2 regions of the Nocardioides sp. YIM B13467 genome follow, and region 2 is predicted to be linked to the other one. Evidence: riboswitches for the same ligand, from Rfam matches in the RefSeq annotation. Region 2 holds a riboswitch; the other holds the start of a gene.
What was found. A riboswitch is a leader RNA that binds a small molecule or an ion and turns the genes downstream of it on or off. The one in region 2 is predicted to bind cobalamin.

Region 1: it holds a riboswitch for cobalamin, as region 2 does, so the genes downstream of both, ACFX43_RS24690 (prenyltransferase/squalene oxidase repeat-containing protein) here and ACFX43_RS15350 (cobaltochelatase subunit CobN) in region 2, are expected to answer to the same signal.

Annotation. Positions count from the first base shown of each region.
Region 1 covers NZ_JBHZPJ010000046.1:3,657,505-3,662,356, reverse strand. Annotated here, with positions in the region: gene ACFX43_RS24700 (CbiQ family ECF transporter T component) at 1-426, opposite strand, end outside; gene ACFX43_RS24695 (hypothetical protein) at 423-1,049, opposite strand; gene ACFX43_RS24690 (prenyltransferase/squalene oxidase repeat-containing protein) at 1,043-2,116, opposite strand; cobalamin riboswitch at 2,182-2,317, opposite strand; gene ACFX43_RS24685 (hypothetical protein) at 2,384-3,019, shown strand; gene ACFX43_RS24680 (NYN domain-containing protein) at 3,044-3,802, opposite strand; gene gatB (Asp-tRNA(Asn)/Glu-tRNA(Gln) amidotransferase subunit GatB) at 3,934-4,852, opposite strand, start outside.
Region 2 covers NZ_JBHZPJ010000046.1:1,709,432-1,714,283, reverse strand. Annotated here, with positions in the region: gene ACFX43_RS15350 (cobaltochelatase subunit CobN) at 1-3,280, opposite strand, end outside; cobalamin riboswitch at 3,314-3,459, opposite strand; gene ACFX43_RS15345 (GNAT family N-acetyltransferase) at 3,437-3,997, opposite strand; gene ACFX43_RS15340 (phytoene desaturase family protein) at 4,008-4,852, opposite strand, start outside.

The sequences.
Region 1 (4,852 bases), 1.9 Mb from region 2:
GTTGGCCGCGCCGACGCAGATCACGATGACGCCCAGCCGCAGCCCGTCGTAGAGCCCGGCCAGCAGCGCCTCGCGGGTGAGCGGGCCGAGCAGCCGGATCCCGAGCACCCACTCCGGGAGCGGGATCTCGGGCAGGTCGAGGATCACATGACCGGGAACGGCGCCCAGGAGCACCCTGAAGAGCACCCGGGTCACGACGATGAACACCGCGAGGCCGACGTAGAGCCGGAACGCCTTCGCCCACGGTTGGTCGCCTCGGCGCGCGGCGACCACGACCGACACCACCCCCACCACGAGCAGGAGCAGCAACGGATTGGTGGTGAAGGAGGCGTACGCAGCCATGCCGATCGCCCACACCCACCAGGCGACGGGGTGCAGATCACGGGGCAGGTGCGCGACCGCGGCCGTACGGAAGATGGTGCTCATCGCCGACGCCACCACACGGCACCGGCGGCGGTGAAGAGCACAACGATCCCTGCCGGCGCGACCCAAACAGGCAGATGTTGGGTCTCGGATGCCGAATCCGTCGGCTCCTCCGGAAATAACTCCGGCGACGGGCTTGAGGGCGCCCCCACAGCATCCCCAAGCTCCGTCGCCGGAGCGGTAACGACATCGTCGTCTATCCACGTGAACGCAACACCCTGCCCGGAGGTCACGCTGATTTCGGTAACATTTCTGGAGGCATAGCTCCAGGCCCCCGAATCGTCGGTGATCCACAGCGACCAGTACGCGTCGGCAGGCGGCATCTGAGCGCAACCGGCAGCTTTCGGCCGCTCATCGACGCGACATACGACGCTGGGCATCGAGGTCACATAGGTGAGCGGATGCCCCGCCTTCTCGAAGAGATCGGCGCCGGTGTCACCCTCCTCGGGCTGGACACAGGTGACCTCGGGACCGCCACCCAACGCGTTGGGCTCGACGACGACGGTGACGCCGTCACACGCCTCGGCGGACGATGCCGCAGACGAGGCGGAGACAGGGGTGAAGACAGGTGCGGTGGCCCCGGCGAGGATCGCCAGGGCCACCAACGAGGACCGCAGGATCAGCACGAGCTCTTCGCGGTCGCATCCTTGGGCAGGAAGACCAGCGACGGCAGCGCCTGAGCGGCGGCGAGGCGGTACATCCCCTCGGACTCCTTGGTCAGGCCCTTGGTGTTGCCCTCGGTCAGCGCGGCGTCGTCATAGGCCACCGCGCCGGCGTCCTCGCCACAGGTCACGACGTGGTCGGCGACCCAGCTCGCCGCCTTCTCCGCGGCGTCGGTCTCACCGGCGCGACCGAACGCCCACCCGGCCAGGCCGGTGGTGTTGGAGTTGGCGATGTTGCCGGTCGCGGCCTTGAACGACCCGTCCTCCGCCTGGGTCTCCTTCAGCCACTCCACGCCGGCCGCGACGGCCTTCTCCGCCTCCGGGGAGGCCACCGAGGAGAGCGCGATCAGCGCGAACGCGGTGGCGTCGGCGTCCGGGGCGGCCTTCGGGTCGGCGTCGCAGGTCTGGTCAGCGGCGGCGGGGTCGGCCGTGAAGGTGACCCGGAACCACCCCTCCTCGCACTGCTGCCCGGCCAGGAACTCCGTCGCGGCCGCGGCCTCCTTGCTCTCGGCGTTGTTCAGCGCCCACACGGCGTACGACTGTCCGATGGTGTTGGAGTAGTCGGCCGCCTTCTTGTCCTTGGGGTCGAGCTCGTCGGCGATCCGGCCGCTCGCGGCGACCGTGCCCTCGAGCTGCTTCAGCAGGCCGGGGTCGGAGGCGTCGACGTTCTGCTGGAGAACGAGCGCCTTCGCGGTGGCCCCGGCCGAGGTGACGGTGCCGAACCCGGGCGAGGTGTAGGCCTTCTTGTTCTCCATCACGGCCGCGGCGATCGTGGAGATCTCCTCGTCGTAGCCACCGACCTCTGCCAGCGCGATCCCGATGTCGGCGCTGAGCCCGAAGTCGTCGGTGCCGTACTGCGCGTTGCGGGCCACGCCCTCCGGCGCCTGGGCCACGAGCCAGTCGGCCACCGAGGTGGACACCTTGGCGTCGTAGGTGGGCTTCTCCCCCTCCTCGACGGCTTTCTCGCCACAGCCGGCGAGCGAGGTGAGGGCGAGGGCGGCGGCGATGCCACCGAGGACGGTCTTCTTCATGGTTCCTTCCGCGCTGTTCGTCGGGAAGGCCCAGGGCCGACCCGCTGCTTTCCACGACAGCGTCAGGTCAGTACGCGTCCGTCGGCAGGTGCTCCGGCTCGCCCAGGACACTCTTGGTGCCTGGGCCTACGGTTGCGGGTCAGCGCCGGGATTCGACCGGCTTCCCCCACCACGGCGTGTGTTGATTGAGGCTCTGCTAATTCGGGGCAATCCTATGCCGGGCGAGCCCTGCTTGCGGGATCGCCGCCGAGCAGTCACTCTGTCCCCATGCGCCACAGGATTCTCGGCCTTGTCGCAACCTCGATCTCGGCCACCCTTCTTGCCCTCTGCCCGACCACGACAGCCGGCGCGGAGGAGGCACGGACATCGGTCACGTACGCCGATCTGGTCGCCATGTTCGGCGAGAAGGTCGGTGACCGGAGCACCGTCGAGACCGGGCTGCCGAGCCTCAACCGCGCCATGGCCGATGCCAGGATCACCACCGCCTACCGGCAGGCGGCGTATCTGACCACGCTCGCCAACGAGAGCTCCTTCCACCACGACGCCAAGGGCCGCGACAAGCGGAAGTTCACCGGCCGCGGCTACATCCAGCTGACCGGCGAGGCCAACTACACCGACGCCGGCGCCTACTTCGACATCGACCTTCGCCGCCGCCCCGAGCTCGCCCGGTCGCTGGACTACAGCGCGCCGATCTCGCGGTGGTACTGGACCGTCGCCCGCGACATCAACCCGCTAGCCGACGCCCTCGACATGGGCGGGGTCAACGCGGCGATCGGCTATCCCTACAACAAGAAGGAGGACACCGAGCGCTGCCGCGACTTCAAGGCCGCGCTGAAGCACCTCCACGGGTCGGTGCCCAAGGGCATCAGATGTGCCCGCCCGGCCTCCGCGCAGACCCGCTAGCCATGTGGCCCGGACGGGCGTACGTCACTTCTTGGTGCGTTTGTCGCTGACCGCGATCGCCGAGGTGCCCTCGTCCTTGAGCTCGAAGAGGTCGATCGCCTTGATGAGCTTGGTCCAGGTGGCGTAGCCATAGTTGCGCGGGTCCTCGGAGGACTGGTTGCGGATACGGGAGACCACGGTGCCGACCAGGGCCCAGCCGTCGTCGTCTGCGGCCGCCGCGATGGAGTTGCGCAGCAGCTGGATCAGCCGGGCGTTGCGCTTCAGCAGCTGCCCGTTGGTCGCCGACGACGACGGCTTGCGGGTGCGCGGCGTCCCGGGCTCGGTGTCGGCCTCGGTCTCCTCCTCGGTGTCACCGAGCTTCTCCACGACGGTGAACCGGGTACAGGCGCTCTTGAACGGCGCCGGCGTCTTCTCCCGGCCGTAGCCGTAGACCGCGCGACCCTTCTCCCGTAGGTAGTGCACCAGCGGCGTGAAGTCGGAGTCGGAGGAGACCAGCGCGAACGCGTCCGGCACCGCCGCGTGCAGCAGCTCGACCGCGTCGATGGCGAGCGCCATGTCGGAGGCGTTCTTGTGGGCGGTCAGGTCGAACTGCTGCATCGGCCGGATGGCGGCGTCGTGCAGCTCCCCGATCCACCCCTTGAGCTCGGACTTGGTCCAGTTTCCGTAGGCCCGGCGGATCGTCACCTCGCCGTACTCGGCCAGGTCGTTCAGGATGGCGTCGATCTTGGACGCGGGAGCATTGTCCGCGTCGATGAGCAGGGCAATGCGGAAGGGCTCGGTCACGCCGGACAGTCTGCCAGTGCCACCCACCGCCGAGTCGGCTCATCCTGACCAAAACCACCGCCGAGTCGGCGCGTCATGACGCGCCGACTCGGCGGATTCTGATGTCAGGACGAGCCGACTCGGCGTGAGTCTTAGGCGAGCTTCTCCAGGATCAGCTCGCGGACCCGCTTGGCGTCGGCCTTGCCGCCGGTCGCCTTCATCACCGCGCCGATGAGCGCACCGGCCGCGGCCTGGTTGCCGCCGCGGATCTTCTCGGCGACCGCGGGCTGGGCGGCGATGGCGTCGTCGACGGCGGCACCGAGGGCGCCGTCGTCGGAGACCACGGCGAGCCCGCGGGCGTCGATGATCTCCGAGACCGTGCCCTCACCTGCCAGAAGACCCTCGAAGACCTGGCGGGCCAGCTTGTCGGTCAGCGTCTTGGCGTCGACCAGCTTCTGCACCTCGGCGACCTGCACCGGGGTGACCCCGAGCTCGGCGAGCTCGACGCCACGGTCGTTGGCGCTGCGGGAGAGCTCGGCCATCCACCACTTGCGGGCGGCCTGTGCGGAGGCTCCTTCGGCGACCGTCGCCTCGATCAGCGACAGAGCGCCGGCGGCCCAGACGTCGCGCATCTCCAGGTCGGAGTAGCCCCACTCGACCTGCAGGCGGGCCCGCTTGTCGGCAGTGCGCTCCGGCAGGCTCGCGCGCAGCTCCTCGACCCACTCTCGCGACGGCGCGACCGGGACGAGGTCGGGCTCGGGGAAGTAGCGGTAGTCGTCGGCGTCCGACTTCGCCCGGCCGGCCGAGGTGGTGCCGGTGTCCTCGTGGAAGTGGCGGGTCTCCTGGAAGATCGCCTCCCCCGCGTCGAGGATGCCGGCGTGGCGCGACATCTCGAAACGTACGGCCCGCTCGACCGAGCGCAGCGAGTTGACGTTCTTCGTCTCGGTCCGCGTCCCCAACGTCCCGGACCCCTTCGGGGACAGCGACAGGTTGACGTCGCAGCGCATCGAGCCCTGGTCCATGCGTACGTCGGAGACACCCAGACCCAGCAGGATCTCGCGCAGCGCGGCG
Region 2 (4,852 bases):
TCCAGCGCGGGTTGACCACCCGGGCCCGGAAGACGCGGTTGGTCTCCTCCTGCAGCGTGCGGGTCTTGATGGCGTCGGGGGAGGTGGAGTCGCCGACGTACGCCTTCGGCTCGCTGCCGGTCAGCGCACGGACGGTCGCGACCATGCCGCCGTGGTACTGGAAGTAGTCGTCGGAGTCGGCGATGTCGTGCTCGGCGGAGTCGACGTTCTTGGCGGCGACCTTGATCCGGCGGTAGTTGGCGCGCATGTCGTCGGCCGCCGGGGCACCGTCGAGGTCGCGGCCGTAGGCGAAGCCGCCCCACGCCGCATAGACGTCGGCGAGGTCCTGGTCGGAGCGCCAGTTGCCGGCCTCGATCACCTGCAGGATCCCGGCGCCGTACGAACCGGGCTTGGAGCCGAAGATCCGGGACGTCGCACGGCGCGGGTCGCCGTGATCGGCGAGGTCCTCGAGGGTGTGCGCGCGGACGAAGTTGTCGGTGTCCGGCTCATCGAGGTCGGCCACCATCCGGACCGCGTCGTCGAGCATCGAGACGACGTGCGGGAACGCGTCGCGGAAGAACCCGGAGATGCGTACGGTCACGTCGATCCGGGGCCTGCCCAGCTCTTCGAGCGAGATGACGTCGAGGTGCGTGATCCGGCGGGAGGCCTCGTCCCATTCGGGGCGCACCCCGAGCAGCGCGAGCACCTCGGCGACATCGTCGCCGGACGTACGCATCGCGGACGTGCCCCATACCGAGAGCCCGACCGATGTCGGGTAGTCGCCGGTCTCGTCCAGGTAGCGCTGCAGCAGCGAGTCGGCCATCGCCTGCCCCGTCTGCCACGCCAGCCGCGACGGCACCGCGCGCGGGTCGACGGTGTAGAAGTTGCGCCCGGTGGGAAGTACGTTGACGAGCCCCCGCAGCGGCGAGCCCGACGGCCCTGCGGGGACGAAGCCACCGTCCAGCGCGTGCAGGACCGCGGACAGCTCGTCGGTCGTCCCGTTCAGCCGCGGCACCACCTGCTCGGCGGCGAAGACGAGCACCTGCCGCACGGCGGGGTCGTCGTGGAGCGTCTCGGCGACCGCCGGATCCCAGCCGGCCGCGTCCATCCGCTGCACCAGATCCTTCGCCTGGGTCTCGATCTCGTCGACCGCCCGGGTGTCGGCGCCCTCCTTGAGCCCGAGCGCCGCCCGCAGCCCGGGGACGGCACCTCCGACGCCGCCCCACACCTGGGCCGCACGCAGGATCGAGAGCACCAGGTTGACCCGTGCCTCACCCTCCGGCGCGGCACCCAGGATGTGCAGGCCGTCGCGGATCTGGGCGTCCTTGATCTCGCAGAGCCAGCCGTCGATGTGGAGCATGAAGTCGTCGAAGTCGTCGTCCTCCGGCCGCTCCTCCATGCCGAGGTCGCGGTGGAGCTCGGCGGCCTTCATCAGCTGCCAGATCTCGCCGCGGATGGCGGGCAGCTTGGCCGGGTCCATGGAGGAGATCCGGTCGTACTCCTCCATCAGCCCCTCCAGCCGCGCGATGTCGCCGTAGGACTCTGCCCGCGCCATCGGCGGCACCAGATGGTCGATGATCGTGGCGTGCGCGCGGCGCTTGGCCTGGGCGCCCTCGCCGGGGTCGTTGACCAGGAACGGGTAGATCAGCGGCATGTTGCCGATGGCCGCATCCGGGCCGCAGGAGGCCGAGAGCGCGGCGTTCTTGCCGGGCAGCCACTCCATCGAGCCGTGCTTGCCGAGGTGCACGACGGCATCGGCCCGGAAGCCGTGCTCGAGCCAGCGGTAGGCGCCCAGGTAGTGGTGCGACGGCGGCAGGTCAGGGTCGTGGTAGATCGCGACCGGGTTCTCGCCGAACCCGCGCGGCGGCTGGATCAGGATGACGATGTTGCCGGCCTGGAGCGTGGCCAGGACCAGCTCGTCGTTGTCGTTGACGAAGAGCTTGCCCGGCGTCGGTCCCCAGGTCTCGACCATCTGTTCGCGCAGGTCAGCGGGGAGATCCGCGGTCCACTCGTCGTAGTCGGACTTGGAGATGCGGACGTGGGCGTCGGTGAGCTGGGCGTTGGTCAGCCACTCCTCGTCCTGGCCACCGGCGGCGATCAGGGCGTGGATCAGCGCGTCGCCGGCGGCCGTGTCGTCGAGGCCATCGATGATGCGTACGACCTCGTTGTCCTGCCCCAGGTCATAGCCCTCCTCGCGGAGCCGGCGCAGCATCCGGATCGCGGAGACCGGGGTGTCCAGGCCGACCGCGTTGCCGATCCGGGAGTGCTTGGTGGGGTAGGCGGAGAGCACCAGCGCGAGGCGCTTGTCCGGGTTGGGCGTGTGCCGCAGGCGCGCGTGGTTGACCGCGATCCGGGCGACCCGCGCGGTGCGCTCGGGGTCGGCGACGTAGTGGGGGAGACCCTGCTCGTCGAGCTCCTTGAAGGAGAACGGGGCGGTGATGATCCGCCCGTCGAACTCGGGGATCGCGATCTGGTTGGCCGAGTCGAGCGGCGTGACGCCGTCGTCGGAGGCCTCCCACTCCGCGCGCGAGCTGGTCAGGCACAGTCCCTGGAGCACCGGGATGTCGAGCGCCGCCATCCGCTCCACGTCCCAGGCCTCGTCCTCGCCGCCGGCGCTCGCCGAGGCGGGCACCGAGCCGCCGGCCGCGAGCACGGTCACGATCAGCGCGTCGAGGGTGCCGAGCGCCTCGTAGAGGTCGTCGGGGGCCGAGCGCAGCGAGCCCGCGAAGACGGGTACGCCGGTGGCCGCGCCGGTCGCGTCGATGGCGTCGGCCAGCGCGTGGGCGAACGCGGTGTTCCCGCTGGTCTCGTGGGCGCGGTAGTAGAGCACCCCGATGCGCGGCTTCCCGTCGGTTGAGCCGGGCCGCTCCGCGAAACCCCACGCCGGGACGGTCGCCGGCGGCTCGAACCCGAAACCGGTCAGCAGGACCGTGTCGGAGAGGAACGCGTGCAGCTGGGCGAGGTTCGTCGGCCCGCCCTCAGCGAGATAGCGGTGCGCCTCGGCGGCGACACCCATCGGGACGGTGGAGTGCTCCATCAGCTCGGCGCTCGGCTGCTGCTCGCCGCCGAGGACCACGACCGGGGTGCCACGCTCCTTGACCGCGCTCAGGCCGTCCCAGAGATCGGTGGGCGAGCCGAGGAGCCGGAAGACGACCAGGTCGGCATCGGCCACGACCTGATCGAGGTCGGTCGCCCGCGAGGGGTTCGCCCAGGCGTACTCGGCGCCGCTGGCACGGGCCGAGAGCAGGTCGGTGTCCGAGGTGGACAGTAGGGCGATGCGTACGCGTGCAGAGTCGGCCATGCCGAGTTCCTCCTAGGGGTTCTCGCCCCGTCGATCGGTCGGATAGCCCGCGGCCAGTGTCTGGCTGTGTCCGTGCCCAGATGCTGTACGGACGTCACAGTGGCGGAACCGCCCCGGACTCTCACCGGGTTCCTGCGCCACGAGCGTGCTCGCAGCCTACCCCGCGCGGTGCTCGAGCCAGGTCTCGCGGGTGATCTCGTACTCGACCTCTCCGTCGGCGTGCCCGGCGAGCGGTTCCTCCCAGTCCTGCTGGAAGCTGCGCACGAAGCTCATCCCGACAGAGACCATGGTCGCGCGGGAGGCCTCGTTGACCGCCATCGTCTGCGCGATCACCCGATCGATCCCGAGATCCTCGAACCCGTGGCGGAGCAGCTCGAGGGAGCCTTCCTTCGCGAACCCCTTGCGCCAGTGGCGCTGCGGTAGCCGGTAGCCGAGCTCGGCGGCATCGGTGCGCGGCGGGTTGTCGGGCGGCTCGAACATGTAGAGCCCGACCGCCTCACCGGCCGAGAACCCGATCCACTTGCCCAGCGCCTCCGTCTCCTTCGCCACCCGGATCCACTTGTGCATCCGCTCCTCAGTCTCCTCCGGCCTGAGCGCGCGGGTGAACAGATGGCGGAGCACCACCGGATCCGAGTTGAGGTCGACCAGGAACGGCAGATGCTCCTCGCTCAACGGGACCAGGTCGAGGCGCTCGGTGCGCAGACGGGCTTGCGGCATGGGCCAGACGTTAGCCAGGACGTACGTCGGTGGCACCTGGTTTCCCCGTCGCGGCCAGGTGGCGCAGGGCGCGGTGAGCGGCGTGGTAGCCGCACATGCCGTGGACGCCGGCGCCGGGCGGGGTGGCGGCGGAGCAGAGGAACATCCCGGGGATGCCGGTGTCGTAGCCGGCGAGGGTCGGCCGGACGATGAGCTGGCGAAGGGTGTTGGCGCCGGTGGAGATGTCGCCCCCGACGTAGTTGAGGTTGTACGCCGCGTAGTCGGCCGGTGTGGTGACGTGCGTCGCCACGATCTGGTCGCGGAAGCCGGGGGCGAAGCGCTCGATCTGGGCAAGCACCGCGTCGGTGGCGTCGCCCTCGTAGGCGTGCGGGACGTGTGCGTAGGCCCAGACCGGGTTGAGGTCTCCGGCGGAGCGGGACGGGTCCGCGACGTACTGCTGCCCGAGCAGCACGAAGGGACGCTCGGGCATCCGGCCTGCCGCCATCTCCCCCTCGCTGGCCGCCACGTCCGCGAACGACCCGCCGAGATGGACGGTCCCGGCGCGGCCGACCTCCGGGTCACGCCACGGGATCGGACCGCGGACCGCCAGGTCGAGCTTGTACGCCGCGGGGCCGTGCTGCCACCTCCGCATCGCCCGGCGCGGCCGTTCGGGGAGGGCGGCGCCGGCGATGTCGGCGAAGCCGCCGGGGCTGGTGTCGAACAAGGTGACGTCGGCGTCAGGGAGGTCGGCGAGGTTGCGGACGGTGGTGCCGGTGACGATGTTGCCGCCCAGCTCCTCGAGCCGCTGCGCCATGGCGAGGGTGATCGCGTGGGAGCCGCCCTCCGCGACCGGCCATCCGTAGCGATGTCCGCTGA